2 regions of the Streptomyces sp. NBC_01003 genome follow, and region 1 is predicted to be linked to the other one. Evidence: predicted binding sites of a transcription regulator. Region 1 holds the regulator's gene; the other holds the start of a gene.
What was found. Region 1 encodes HspR, which represses chaperone genes until heat shock. Its sites were predicted from a motif close to TTGAGNNNNNNNNNCTCAA; they were not measured.
Positions count from the first base shown of each region.

Region 2: lon (endopeptidase La) is a predicted target of HspR. The motif match lies at 5,590-5,608, and genes of this name have one in related genera.

Region 1 covers NZ_CP108707.1:5,102,293-5,109,745, reverse strand. The annotation lists gene grpE (nucleotide exchange factor GrpE) at 1-672, shown strand, start outside; gene dnaJ (molecular chaperone DnaJ) at 706-1,896, shown strand; gene OG698_RS23420 (heat shock protein transcriptional repressor HspR) at 1,901-2,368, shown strand; gene OG698_RS23415 (substrate-binding domain-containing protein) at 2,844-3,971, shown strand; gene OG698_RS23410 (hypothetical protein) at 4,023-4,337, opposite strand; gene OG698_RS23405 (helix-turn-helix transcriptional regulator) at 4,396-5,373, opposite strand; gene OG698_RS23400 (helix-turn-helix transcriptional regulator) at 5,397-6,380, opposite strand; gene OG698_RS23395 (hypothetical protein) at 6,690-7,034, shown strand; gene OG698_RS23390 (pyridoxamine 5'-phosphate oxidase family protein) at 7,135-7,453, opposite strand, start outside.
Region 2 covers NZ_CP108707.1:3,991,783-3,999,235, forward strand. The annotation lists gene OG698_RS18140 (protein phosphatase 2C domain-containing protein) at 135-923, shown strand; gene OG698_RS18145 (MarR family transcriptional regulator) at 1,095-1,598, opposite strand; gene OG698_RS18150 (lysozyme) at 1,817-2,650, shown strand; gene OG698_RS18155 (hypothetical protein) at 2,886-3,008, opposite strand; gene lon (endopeptidase La) at 3,153-5,567, opposite strand; gene OG698_RS18165 (rhomboid-like protein) at 5,736-6,431, opposite strand; gene OG698_RS18170 (spermidine synthase) at 6,785-7,453, shown strand, end outside.

The sequences.
Region 1 (7,453 bases):
TTCAGCGAGAGCGACGAGCCTGACGTCCCCTCCGGCGCCACCCCCGACGACGCCGAGCCGAAGGCCGCTCCCTCGCCCGACAAGGGCGAGGGGGCGGCCCCGGCCGGGGACGCAGCAGCAGGAGCCGCTTCGGCGGTTCAGAACGTAGGCCTGACGGCCCAGCTGGACCAGGTACGCATGGCGCTCGGCGAGCGCACCGCGGACCTCCAGCGGCTCCAGGCCGAGTACCAGAACTACCGTCGCCGGGTGGAGCGGGACCGGGTCACGGTCAAGGAGGTCGCGGTCGCGGGCCTTCTGACCGAGCTCCTTCCCGTACTCGACGACATCGGCCGTGCCCGCGAGCACGGCGAGCTGGTCGGCGGCTTCAAGTCGGTCGCCGAGTCGCTCGAGATGGTCGCCGCCAAGATGGGGCTCCAGCAGTTCGGCAAGGAGGGCGAACCCTTCGACCCGACGATCCACGAGGCCCTGATGCACTCGTACGCGCCGGACGTCACCGAGACGACCTGCGTCGCGATCCTGCAGCCGGGTTACCGGATCGGCGAGCGCACCATCCGCCCCGCGCGGGTGGCCGTGGCCGAGCCGCAGCCCGGGGCCCAGCCGGCCAAGGGCGAGTCCGCCAAGGACAACGGCGCGGCCGACGACGAGGAGAGCGGTGGCCCGGACGAGGGCTGACGTCAGTAAGCAGCGAGAGGAGGGACGTCGAGGATGAGCACGAAGGACTTCATCGAGAAGGACTACTACAAGGTCCTCGGCGTCCCCAAGGACGCCACCGACGCCGAGATCAAGAAGGCGTACCGCAAGCTCGCCCGTGAGAACCACCCCGATGCCAACAAGGGCAACGCCAAGGCGGAGGAGCGCTTCAAGGAGATCTCCGAGGCGAACGACGTCCTCGGTGACCCCAAGAAGCGCAAGGAGTACGACGAGGCGCGCACCCTGTTCGGCAACGGCGGATTCCGTCCGGGGCCGGGCGGGCCGGGCGGCGGCTCCTTCAACTTCGACCTGGGCGACCTCTTCGGAGGCGGCGCCCAGGGCGGTACGGCGGGGGGTGCCGGCGGGTTCGGCGGCGGACTCGGGGACGTCTTCGGCGGCCTGTTCAACCGGGGCGGCGCGGGCACCGGCGCGCGCACGCAGCCGCGCCGCGGTCAGGACATCGAGTCCGAGGTCACCCTCAGCTTCACCGAGGCGGTCGACGGGGCGACGGTGCCGCTGCGCATGTCGTCGCAGGCGCCCTGCAAGGCCTGTTCCGGCACCGGCGACAAGAACGGCACACCGCGCGTGTGCCCGACCTGCGTCGGCACGGGCCAGGTCTCGCGCGGTGGCGGCGGCGGTTTCTCGCTGACCGACCCGTGCGTGGACTGCAAGGGCCGCGGCCTGATCGCGGAGACCCCCTGCGAGGTCTGCAAGGGGTCGGGCCGTGCGAAGTCCTCCCGGACGATGCAGGTCCGCATCCCGGCCGGCGTCTCGGACAACCAGCGCATCCGGCTGCGCGGCAAGGGCGCACCGGGCGAGCGGGGCGGCCCCGCGGGCGACCTGTACGTGGTCGTGCACGTGGACTCCCACCCGGTCTTCGGCCGCAAGGGCGACAACCTCACGGTCACGGTCCCGGTCAGCTACCCGGAGGCCGCGCTCGGCGGCGAGGTCAAGGTCCCCACGCTCGGCGGGCCCCCGGTCACGCTCAAGCTGCCCCCGGGCACGCCGAACGGGCGGACGATGCGGGCCCGCGGCAAGGGCGCCGTCCGCAAGGACGGCACCCGTGGCGATCTGCTCGTCACGGTGGAGGTCGCGGTCCCCACGGATCTGACCGACACCGCGAAGGACGCCCTCGAGGCGTACCGAAAGGCGACTGCGGAGGACGATCCGCGGGCAGAACTGTTCCAGGCCGCGAAGGGAGCATGAGCGTATGGACGGCCGTCGACGACAGAGTTCCTTTGTTGGCAGGGCCTACGAGCTGACCGACGAGTCTCCGGTCTATGTCATCTCGGTGGCCGCCCAGCTCAGCGGGCTGCATCCGCAGACCCTGCGCCAGTACGACCGTCTCGGCCTGGTCTCCCCGGACCGCACGGCGGGCCGCGGCCGGCGCTACTCGGCCCGCGACATCGAACTGCTCCGCCAGGTGCAGCAGTTGTCGCAGGACGAGGGCATCAACCTCGCGGGCATCAAGCGCATCATCGAACTGGAGAACCAGGTCGCGGCGCTTCAGCAGCGGGTCGCGGAACTCTCGACGGCGGTCGAGGGAGCGGCGGCGGCGATGCAGCAGCGTGAGGCGGCCGTTCACGCCTCCTACCGGCGGGACCTGGTCCCGTACCAGGAGGTCCAGCAGACGAGCGCGCTGGTGGTGTGGCGGCCCAAGCGGCCGCCGGAGCAGTAGGCACAACGGATACGCGCATGCGTGAAGGGGCCTGGAGGCCGACAGTTGTCGGCCTCCAGGCCCCTTCGTGTGTCCCTCGGCGCCGCCCCGACGCCCGCCGCGTGCCCCACGGACTGGCCGGGTCGCGCCACGCGTCACCGCGCCGCCCGGCGCCGCCTTGTCCTGACAGTCGCCGACGACGGTGTCACCGATGTACGGGTCGAGGAGATTCACCGGCAGTGGCGTGAACAAGGTGCGTAGGAGGCGTGGGGGAACCGTGACTTTGCTCACCGAAGGGGCCGGGCGCGGTCGGGGCGGACGGCCGTGACGGTTGCGGCTACTGGGGTTACCTGGAGTACGGGCGGGTTCATCTCCGGAACGCATGGACCCGATTACGAGTCGTTACGGATTCACCTCTTGACGCTGTGTTTCCGGCGGAGTTGGCTTCCAGCCACCTCGGCCGCAACGACGCGGTCACTTCAGGGAGGTATGGAAAGTGAATCCGCGTACGAAGCGCGCCGCCGTTGTCGGCGTTGCGTCCGCCATGGCAGTGGCTCTCACCGGGTGCGGGAGCAGCTGGCTCGAGCCGGAGAGCGACTCCGCGGGCAAGGCGTCCGCCCGGCAGAACCAGGACCTGAAGATCGGCGTCCTCCTGCCGGAGAAAGAGACCGCCCGCTACGAGAAGTTCGACTATCCGCACATCAAGAAGGAGGTCGAGGGCCTCACCAGCGGCAAGGGCCGGGTCCTCTACGCCAACGCGGAACAGAACGCGAAGCGCCAGGAGAGACAGGTCGACCAGATGATCGCCGACCGGGTCGACGTACTCATCCTGGACGCGGTCGACTCCAAGTCCATCGCGGGATCGGTCAAGAAGGCCAAGGACGCGGGCATCCCCGTCATCGCCTACGACCGCCTGGCCGAGGGCCCCGTCGACGGCTATGTGTCGTTCGACAGCGACCAGGTCGGCCATGTGCAGGGCATGGCGCTCCTCAAGGCGCTGGGCAGCAAGGCGACCAAGAACAGCCGGATCGTCATGATGAACGGCTCGGTCACCGACCCGAACGCCGCGCTCTACAAGGACGGCGCCCTGGCCGAGCTCAAGGACCAGGTGACGATCTCGAAGTCGTACGACACCAAGGACTGGAAGCCGGAGAACGCGCGGGCCAACATGGCGGCCGCCATCCAGGCCGTCGGCGCGCAGAACATCGCCGGTGTCTACTCCGCGAACGACGGCATGGCGGGCGGCATCATCAGCGCTCTCAAGGCCGCCGGTGTCACCGACCTCCCGCCGGTGACCGGCCAGGACGCCGAACTCGCCGCTGTGCAGCGCATCGTGGCGGGCGACCAGTACATGACGGTCTACAAGCCGTACCCCGAAGAGGCGTCCACCGCCGCGCAGATGGCCGTCCTCATCGCGCAGCAGCGCGGCATCGAGTTCGACGCGCTCGCGAAGGACCGCGTCGACAGCCCGACCACCCCCAATGTGCCGTCGCTCCTGGTCCAGGTCGTCCCGATGACGCAGAGCAACATCAAGTCGACGGTGGTCAAGGACGGGATCTACAAGGTCGGGGACATCTGCGCGGCGAAGTACGCGGCGGCCTGTGCGCGGATCGGGCTGAAGTAGGCCGGCAGAGCGTACGGCGCCCCTCCCCCTGGTGCGGGGCGCCGCTTCCGCTCAGCCGTGGGAGATCGTGAACTCGGCTGTGAGGTGGGCCAGTTGAGGGTCGAACGTCGAGATGCGCAGGTCCGGGTCGTCGTTCCGCGTGGCGACCGGACCCTTCGCGCCGCCGTCCACGACGCGGTCGACGCGCAGGACGAAGCCGAACGTCGAACCGGCCTTCTCCAAGAGCAGGATCGGGGTCCGGCACGTGTGCAGGTGGGTGCCCGTCTCGTCGCAGCCGGCGGGCCTGCCGGTGACCGTCGTGCCCTCCGGGAGGTGCACGCCGATCGTTGCGACGGGGGTTCGCCCGCGCAGATCGAGGCCACCCACGCCGGGCCGCGGTTCTTCACACCGACGCGGGCCTTGACCCGGAGTCTTGGACCTGAGGTCAGCGGTCCTGTTCCAGGATTCCGGACTGACCGATGAGATAGCCCAGTTGGGCGCGGCTGTCGCTGCCGAGTGTGCTGGCGAGCTTGGCGATGTGGACGCGCACGGTGCGGATGTTCATGCCCAGGCGTGCGGCGATGACGGCGTCGTTGTGACCCTCGATCAGCAGCCCGGCTATGGTCCGCTGGCGGGTGGGGACACCGCTCGTGACCGGGGTCCCCTGGGCCGTGTCGGGGAACATGGGGGTGGCCAGGCGCCACAGCCGTTCGAAGGTCGTGACCAGGTACGCGATCAGGGCGGGGTGCCGGATCTCCAGGGCGACCGTGCGGTCGGGGTTCGCCGGGATGAACGCGACGCTCCTGTCGAGCAGGATGAGCCGTTCGGTGACCTCGTCCAGGGTGCGGACCTCGACGTCGCCCTCCAACTGCTCGTAGTGGGCGAGCACCGCGGGCGAGTGACGGGACGTGTGCTGGTAGAGGGTGCGCATGCGGCAGCCGCGGGCCAGCATTTCCTGTTCGCGCGGCAGGGCCGCGGCCAGGAGCGTCGGGGGGCGGTTCCCGCCGGGCTGGATGGTGAGCAGCTCCGCCTCGGACTCCGCCATGGCTTCGCCGATGGCGTCGTTGATGCGCTGGAAGCCGAGCAGCACCGTGAGCATGGGCGCGTGGGGGACGGCGGCGCGCTGTGCGTCGAGGGCCATCAGCGGCGCGAACGCCTCTGCCAGGCGGGCTTCGCGGCGGCGCTGCTGGGCGATCTCGTCCTCTATGGTGCGAAGGAGACCGGGCAGGGCCACGGCCGGCGCGACGGGTGTGAGCCACTGGATGTCGTCGGCGGCGGTGTGCAGGAGACCGAATTCGAGAAGACAGGGCGTGGGGTCGGCGTCCTCGCGGTGGATACGGCCTTCTCGCAGAGCGCGCGCGTACAACTGTGAGCCGGCCGCGCACAGCTCCTCGACTCCATGGGGATGGACCTCGGCGGTCACGTGTGGCTCTCCTCCTTCGACGTTCAGTGATCCTGGTCGAGGATCCCCGACTGCGCTATCAGAAAGCCGAGTTGCGCGCGGCTTCCGCTGCCGAGCGCGGCGGCGAGCTTGGCGATGTGGGCACGGCAGGTGCGGACGTTCATACCGAGGCGGCGGGCGATCGCCTCGTCCACGTGGCCTTCGATGAGCAGCTTGGCGATCGACCGCTGGACTCCGGTGATGCCGTCGGTCGGGGGTGCGTAGGGGGTCTCCTCCAGGAGGGGCACCCCACGGCGCCAGAGTTGCTCGAAGACCTTGGCCAGGTATTCGACGAGGCCCGGATGTCGGAGTTCCAGGGCGACCGGGTGGTCTCCGGGGACCGGTATGAACGCGACGGTCCGGTCGAAGACCATCAGCCGCTCTATGAGTTCCTCAAGGGTGCGTATCTCTACGTTCCCCTTGGCCATGTGCTCGGCGTACACGAGAGTTCCCTGGCTGTGCCGGGCCGTGTGCTGGTAGAGCGTGCGCATCGTGATGCCGCGCGCGATGACCGCCTGGCCCCGTTCGAGCGCCTCCGTCAGGGAGTGCTCGCTGCGGCCGCCGCCGGGCTGGACCGTGAGGATCTCCGACCGGCACTCGGCGATGGCGAGTTCGATGGCCGAATTGATCCTGTTGATTCCTTCGAGCACGGTGACGGCGTGCGTCGTGGGCAGATCCTGCGCACTGATGGCCATGAATGGCTCGAAGTATTCGGTCAGTTCGACCGCCAGGCTTCGTCGCTCCTGGATTTCCCGTTCGATGGGGTGGAGGCGCTGTGCCAGGGCGGCGGCGGGAGGAACCGGGCGGAGCCAGTCGGCGTCATCCGGGTCTGGGTGGAGAAGGGCGAAATCCATCAGGCAGGGAGCGGCCGTCACTTCGCTTCGGGCGATGCGTCCGGAACGCAGAGCACTGGCGTACAGCCGCCTGCCCTCGTCGCACAGTTCAGTCGTGGCATGAGGATGTGTCCGATATGAGTCATTCGTGGTCATAGATCCACCCCCCAGGGTCCTGAACGTGCAGGAACATGATGCATCGATCCTGTGGTGTTTGGATGGCCGAATGAGCCATCGTCTAGTGAGTCGGGGGAGAGAAGCCATGGAAGTGAGGACGAAGCCCACTATGTGCAAGAAAATGCTTCGCTCGGTGATGGCTGTTGCCTTCTCCGCCGGTCTGGCTTTCGGTGTGCTCAGCACCCAGGACCTCTCCTGGAGTGGCACACCCGCCACTCACGCGTCCGCCGGAAAGAACATCGCGCCTCCGGATCTTTCCTGGAGTGTCGCTCCCGTGGACGCGGCCGTATGACGACGCCCCCCGACGACAGAACATTTCGCCGTGAGATGGCGACCGCCTACCGGTCCGGGTGGCATTTCATCGATCTCGCCACGGCGATTCCTCATCGCGGCGATTCGTTGATGGTCACCCTGTTCGGTGAGCCGATCGTCGTCGTGCGGGACGAGTTCGACGACGAGGAGATCCGGGCCTACCGGTGTCTTCGCCGCCCTCGGGGTGCCCCGCAGCCTGTGCGGTGTGCCATCCGATACGGAATGGTCTTCGTCAACCTCGACCAGCGTGACCACCAGCTGGATCGGGAGGCGGGACCAGAAGTTCCGCGTACTGCCTCAGCCACCCCCCGCAGTGCCTGACGCGATTCCCCCGTCGTTGTAGATCGCGCAGGCGCTTCCCCCCGCAGCGGCGTCACCGTGGACCTGAACACGGTGGCGCCGCTGCAGCTTTGTGCCACCGTCACGCGGGCGACCCGTTTCCCGTCGCCCGCGTCAGCGTGATCTCGATGGCCACCCGGTCCGGGTTGGGCGCGGGCACGCGCTCGTAGCGCTCCGCGTACCGGCGTACCGCCTCCTCGACGCGGTCCGGCTCCGTGCGGACCACCGCGAGGCCCTCCAGCGTCGCCCAGCGCCGGCCGTCGACCTGGCAGACCGCGACCCGTGCCCCGCCCTGCGCCGCTCCCGACCTCGCGAGCACGTGCGACACCTTCGCGCTCGACTTGTTCGCGATCACCCGCGCGAGGCCCGCCTCCGGGTCGTACGTGACGCCCACCGGCACC
Region 2 (7,453 bases), 1.1 Mb from region 1:
AGGCTTTGGCAAGATGCCCCGCCACTCCCCGACGGAGTCGATCATTCCGGTCGAAACCAGGCGCCTGACCTGCTGATGCGGCTCAACTCGCGGCCCAACGGCCCTCTTGTGAAGGGCTCGTGCAGACTGGCCGGATGCGCATCGAACTCGCGACGGAGCCCGGAAACCCCGACCGACCCAACGAGGACTACGCCTCCGCGGCCGTACCCGCCTCCGGACAGGGTGGAACGCTGGTGGTCCTGGACGGGGTCACACCACCCCGGGGCGCGACCGGCTGTCTGCATTCCGTCCCCTGGTTCACGGCCCGGCTCGGCGGCGCATTGGGTGAACTGTCCGTTTCACTCAGGGATATGACGTTGACCGCCGTCCTCGCCGAGGCAATCCGCCGCACCGCCGACACCCATCGGCGCACCTGTGACCTTTCTCACCCGCGTACGCCTCAGGCAACCGTGGTCCTGGCGCGGTGGGACGCGGAGCGGGTCGAGTATCTGGTGCTGTCCGACTCGGTGTTGCTGGTCGAGGACGCGTCCGGCTCGGTCACGGCGCTGGTGGACGACCGGCTCGACCGCGTGCCGCGCTCCTCCCTCGTCTCGGACGAGGTGGCCGACGCGACCGTGCGCAACAAGGAGGGCGGCTTCTTCACGGCCGCCGCCGACCCCTCGGCCGCCGCCCGCGCGGTCACCGGCGAACTCCCCCGCGCGCAGGCGCGCACGCTCGTGGCACTGACCGACGGAGTCACGCGCTGGGTGGAGAAGTTCCGCGAGGGCGACTGGGCAGACCTGTTCGCGCTCGTACGCAAGGAGGGCGCTCACGCGGCGGTCGCGCGCGTACGGGCCCTGGAGGACGCGGACGAGCAGGACCGGGTCTTCCTGCGGCGCAGCAAGACCCATGACGACGCGACGGCGGTGTACGTGGAGCTGTAGCGCGCGACCAGGGGGTGTCCGGCGGATCAGGGTCGGACAGGTCGCGGCGCCTGGCGCGGTGCATCGCAAGGCGCCGGAGCGTCCTGATGGCGGAGCTGTTCGGACGTTTCGGCAACGCGGCGAGGCGCTGTGTCAGGCGTCTCGGCCCCGGCCGTGATCCGCCGACACCCCCTAGCTCTCGGCCCCGGCGTTCAACTGGTGCAGCAGTCGGGCCAGTTCCGCCACCTCGGCGCGGTCCCAGCCCGCGAGCTGGCGTACGTACGTGGCCCGGCGGGCGTCGCGCACCTGGCGGAAGTTGGCACGGCCCTCGTCGGTGAGGTGGACGAGCCAGGCGCGGCCGTCGGCGGGGTCGGGCTCGCGCGCGACGAGTCCGAGATCCTCCAGGGCGCGCAGCTGCCGGCTCATGGTGGCCTTGCCGACGCCGACGTACGCGGCGAGTTCGGTGGCCCGTTGCCGGCCGCACTCCTCCAGGCGTGCGAGGAGGCCGTAGGCGGCGGGTTCGAGGTCCGGGTGGACGGCGCGCGCCATCTCGCCGGAGGAGGCGCGGGCCCGCCTGAGAAAGACCGTCAACTCCCGCTCCAGGGACAAGAATTCGTGGTCCACACCACTCTCCGTCGCGTCGAATTCTGCGCCCGGCCGCGCGCCGTTCCCGTCCTCGTGCACGTCAGCACCCATGCCAGGGTTTCCCGTTCCTGAAAGTTTCCGCCATTCGCGGCCATTGCCGCAGCTCCGCCAGTATTTCGCAGGAGTAGACCAACGGCAGCATCCGGGCCCCCTTCCCTCCCGGCGGTCTACGTGCGTAGCTTCTTTAGTGACATGTCCACACCAGTGACATGTCGAAAGGTCCCCCCACCGAGCTCACAGAAGCTCAACGAGGCCTTCGGAGGCACGCAATGCCCGTGCACAGATCCGGAACCGTCCGCCGCCCGCGCCTGAGGCGCATCCCGGCGGCCGGAGTCATCCTCGCAGCGCTCTCGCTGCTGTTCACCCTGCCCACCGCGGCCCAGGCGGCCGACGTCCCCGCCCGTGGCTCCGCCACGATGGGCATGGGCGTCGCCGAGCACGACGGCCGAGGCGGTCTGCCCACCGACAACAAGGCGGTCCAGACCGAGGGCGTGGACACCAGCAGCCACAACGGCAACGTGGCCTGGGCGACCCTCTGGAACAGCGGCGTGAAGTGGGCCTACGTCAAGGCCACGGAGGGCACGTACTACACGAACCCCTACTTCGCCCAGCAGTACAACGGCTCCTACAACGTGGGCATGATCCGCGGCGCGTACCACTTCGCGACCCCGGACACGACGACCGGCGCCGCCCAGGCCAACTACTTCGTGGACCACGGGGGCGGCTGGTCCCGGGACGGCAGGACCCTGCCGGGCGCCCTCGACATCGAGTGGAACCCGTACGGCGCGGCCTGTTACGGCAAGACCGCGGCCGGGATGGTCAGCTGGATCCGTGACTTCGTGAACCAGTACAAGGCCCGCACCGGCCGCGACGCCGTGATCTACACGGCGACGAGCTGGTGGACCCAGTGCACCGGCAACTCCAGCGCCTTCGGGGCGACGAACCCGCTCTGGATCGCCCGCTACAACACCGACCCGGGCGCGCTCCCGGCCGGCTGGGGCTTCTACACGATGTGGCAGTACACGTCGTCCGGCCCGACGGTCGGCGACCACAGCAAGTTCAACGGCGCCTACGACCGACTGCAGGCGCTGGCCAACGGCTGAGCCGGCGCGGGACAACGGCCGGGCTCCCCCACGGGAGCCCGGCCGTTGCGTTCGGGAGCCGGATCAGGTCAGCAGTCGCCCGCAGCCCTGGCCCGCTTCACCGGGCTCGTCCGGCCGGTCGTGCCGTCCAGCCACAGGACGCGCGTGCCGGTGTCGGCGGCCGCGTGGACCTGGTCGCCGCGGTTGCAGGAGACGCGCTGGGCGCCGCCCTGCCACCGGGGGCGAGCTGGTGGAGCTACGGCAGTGTGGCGTCGTCCCAGGTGGTGGCCGGCGGCAGCGACAGCACGATGACCGCGTCGTCGGAGGCCGTCAGCTCGGCCGGCTGATGCAGGAGCTGAATGCGGAGACCTGTTTCCACGCGGGGATGCAGGCGGCGATACGCGGCCGGCTGACGGTCCGGTGGGCCGGGCGGTCGACCATGCGGAAGGCCCGGGCCCCGTGTGGGGACCCGGGCCTTCGTCATCCGGCCCCAGTGGTCGGAGCCCACTGAAGGACACAGGCGTCACGCCGCGACCGGAACCTCCACGGCGGCCGGGGCCAGGGCCAGTTCGAGCACCTGGCGCACGTCCGTCACCGGGTGCACGTCCAGCTTCTCCAGGACCTCGGCGGGGACGTCGTCCAGGTCCGCCTCGTTCCGCTTCGGGATGACGACCGTCGTGATCCCGGCCCGGTGCGCGGCGAGCAGCTTCTGCTTGACGCCACCGATCGGCAGCACACGGCCGGTCAGCGACACCTCACCGGTCATCGCCACATCCGTACGGACCTGGCGGCCGCTGAGCAGCGACGCGAGAGCGGTCGTCATGGTGACTCCCGCGCTCGGGCCGTCCTTCGGCACCGCGCCCGCCGGGAAGTGGATGTGCACGCCCCGGTCCTTCAGGTCGGCGACGGGCAGCTCCAGTTCGGCGCCGTGCGAGCGCAGGAAGGAGAGCGCGATCTGCGCGGACTCCTTCATCACGTCACCGAGCTGACCGGTCAGGGTCAGGCCGGCCGCGCCCGTCTCCGGGTCGGCGAGGGACGCCTCCACGTAGAGGACGTCGCCGCCCGCTCCGGTGACCGCGAGTCCGGTGGCCACGCCCGGCACCGCCGTACGGCGCTCGGCCGGGTCCTGCGCCGCCTCGGGCACGTGGTGCGGACGCCCGATGAGGCTCCGCAGGTCGGTGTCCTCGACGGTGAACGGCAGCTCGCGCTCGCCCAGTTCGTGCTGGGCCGCGACCTTCCTCAGCAGGCGTGCGACGGACCGCTCCAGGTTGCGTACGCCGGCTTCCCGCGTGTACTCCCCGGCGAGCTTGCGCAGCGCGCTCTCGCCGAGGGTGACCTCGCCCTTGTCCAGACCGGCCCGCTCCAGCTGGCGCGGGAGCAGGTGGTCGCGGGCGATGACGACCTTCTCGTCCTCGGTGTACCCGTCGAGCCTGACCAGCTCCATACGGTCGAGCAGGGCCTCCGGGATGGCCTCCAGGACGTTCGCCGTCGCGAGGAACACGACGTCGCTGAGGTCGAGTTCGACCTCCAGGTAGTGGTCGCGGAACGTGTGGTTCTGCGCCGGGTCGAGCACTTCGAGCAGGGCGGCCGCCGGGTCGCCCCGGAAGTCGGACCCCACCTTGTCGATCTCGTCGAGCAGCACGACCGGGTTCATCGACCCGGCCTCCTTGATCGCCCGCACGACACGGCCCGGCAGGGCGCCCACGTACGTACGCCGGTGTCCGCGGATCTCCGCCTCGTCCCGTACGCCACCGAGGGCGACGCGGACGAACTTGCGGCCCATGGCGTGCGCCACGGACTCGCCGAGCGAGGTCTTGCCGACGCCGGGCGGGCCGACGAGCGCGAGCACCGCGCCGCCCCTGCGCCCGCCGACCACGCCGAGCCCGCGCTCGGAACGCCGCTTGCGCACGGCCAGGTACTCGGTGATGCGCTCCTTCACGTCCTCCAGGCCCGAGTGCTCGGCGTCGAGGACGCTCTGGGCGCCCTGGATGTCGTACTCGTCCTCGGTACGCTCGTTCCACGGCAGTTCGAGGACCGTGTCGAGCCAGGTGCGGATCCACGAGCCCTCGGGGGACTGATCGCTGGACCGCTCCAGCTTCTCGACCTCCTTGAGCGCGGCCTCGCGGACCTTCTCCGGAAGGTCGGCGGCCTCGACCCGCGTGCGGTAGTCGTCGGACTCCTCGCCCTCCGACTCACCGTTCAGCTCGCGCAGCTCCTTGCGTACGGCGTCCAGCTGGCGCCGCAGCAGGAACTCTCGCTGCTGCTTGTCGACGCCTTCCTGGACGTCCTTGGCGATGGACTCGGCCACGTCCTGCTCGGCGAGGTGCTCGCGCAGCTGCTCGGTGGCCAGCTTGAGCCGGGCGACCGGGTCGGCCGTCTCCAGGAGCTCCACCTTCTGCGGGGTGCTCAGGAAGGGCGAGTAGCCGGAGTTGTCGGCGAGCGCGGAGACGTCGTCGATCTGCTGGACGCGGTCCACGACCTGCCAGGCGCCGCGCTTCTTCAGCCAGTTCGTGGCGAGTGCCTTGTATTCGGTGACCAGCTCGGTCACGGAGCCGGGCAGCGGCTCCGGCACGGTCTCCTCGACCGCGAGGCCCTCCACCCACAGGGCGGCGCCGGGGCCGGTCGTGCCCGCGCCGATCCGCACACGGCTGCGGCCGCGGATCAGGGCGCCGGGGTCGCCGTCGGCAAGCCGGCCCACCTGCTCGACCGTGCCGAGCACGCCGGTGTTCGCGTACGTGCCGTCGATCCGGGGAACAAGAAGCACCTTCGGCTTGCTGCCGCCCACAGATCCGCTGGAACGGGCCGCCGCCTGGGCGGCCTCCACCGCGGCGCGTACGTCGTTGTCGTTGAGGTCCAGGGGCACCACCATTCCGGGCAGCACGACCTCGTCGTCGAGCGGCAGCACGGGCAGGGTGAGCGGTGTGGACGTCGATGCCATGATCTCCCCTTAAGCAGTCAAGTTGAGCTATGCAGACTCAATGCACGTGAGCCCATGAATGTTCCCCCGGCCCTGTTCGCTCTCGGCGATCAGCGGATGGGCAGGTGAAATTCGCAGGCCAGAGGGGGTCTGTGACGTGTACGACCATGGGCCGGCCGGGGGAACGCGTCAGGTCGCGGAGGATCCCGGCGCGCGCCGCCACCGGCGCACCAGCGGCCAGGTCCCGACGCCGATGGCCAGGGCCATGAGGTGGCCCCAGTTCGCCATCGGGTCCGTGAGCGCGATGAGGTCCTCGACCAGCATTCCGCCGAAGACTGCGAGCACGGTCCAGCGCAGCCAGGGCGTGAGGAGACCGGCGAGGGCGCCGACGCTCGCGGCCACGCCGAAGCTGATGCCGTAGTCGAGGCGGTGCAGCGAGCTCTCGGGCAGATGCCCGGCCATCACGGAGAGCCCGACCGGCACCTCGGTGGCGAGCGTCGCCACGGTGTGGCCGAGGACGAAGACACCGGCGGTGCGCCGGCCGCCGATCCTGCGCTCCAGCGCCGTGAGGACGACCAGGAAGCAGACCGCGAACGGGGACGTGATCCCGCCGGCGATCCACAGCGCGCTCGCGACCAGCACGAACACGGGCGTGTGCGCGAGGTGCGCCACGTCGGTACTGGAACCCCGCAGCGCGGACGCGACGACGCCGGGGTCGGCGAGCAGCGCGAAGAGGGACGTGCCGATGAGCACGGCGGCGTAGACGAAGGTGAACGGCGTCCCCGTGGGCGTGGGCAACAGCCGCCAGGGGCGCAGCCGGCGACGGGGGACGGCCTTGGGCCCGGTGCGCCCGTCGGCCGCGGATCCGGGCGCGGCAAGCGCCATGTCACCGGCCGACGCCTGAGCCGGGATCGCGTCGAGCGGCGTCCGCGACGGGCCCTGCGGCAGAAGAGCAGGGCCTGGCAGCGGACGCGAAGAGTCCAGCCGGAATCGGTGAGGCTCACGCACGGGTCGCGAAGCCCCGGACGGAGTCCCCGAAGAAACATCCGCCCCGTCGGCCTCGACCGTCACGCCACTCTCCACCTGCGGCACCCTTCCCCTTCCGGCCCGGCCCAACCCTTCGCCCCTCTATGACCGGCGCCACGTGCGGCACGATCCACAGGACCTGCGCAGGAGAGCCGCCAACTCCCTTTCCAGGGACAGCCGGGCGTCGCACCGGTTACGGCAGGATGGACGCCATGTCCACCTCGTACCCCACCCCGTACGACACCGACCACACCGCCCCCGTCGTCCTCGACCGGCGCGAAGGGCCCTTCGGAGAGGTCGTACTGCGGCGCCACGGCGCGCTGCTCCAGATCATCGCCAACGGATGCTTCCTGATGGACACGTCCGACGGGCGCTCCGAGCGCCTGCTGGTCGACGCGGCGCTCGACGCTCTCGACGACCGCCCGGCGCCAGGAATTCTCATCGGCGGGCTCGGTGTCGGATTCTCCCTCACCCATGCGGCTGCGAATTCCCGCTGGGGCCGCATCGCCGTCGTGGAGCGCGAGCCGGCGATCGTGGACTGGCATCGCGAGGGCCCGCTGTCCGAACTGTCACGGTCCGCGCTCGCCGATCCGCGCACGGAGATTGTGGAGGCGGACCTTGTCTCGTACGTCCAGGAATCGACCGAGACGTACGACGCGCTGTGCCTCGATATCGACAACGGACCCGACTGGACGGTGACGGAGGGTAATGACAACCTCTACTCACCGGTAGGTCTCGCGGCCTGCCGGGAGCGGCTCGCCCCTGGCGGCGTGCTCGCCGTGTGGTCCGCACAGCCCTCCGCAAATTTTGAAGGAACCTTGCGGAATGCCGGATTCCAGTCGGTCCGCACCGAAGAGATCCCGGTTGTCCGTGGCGTTCCC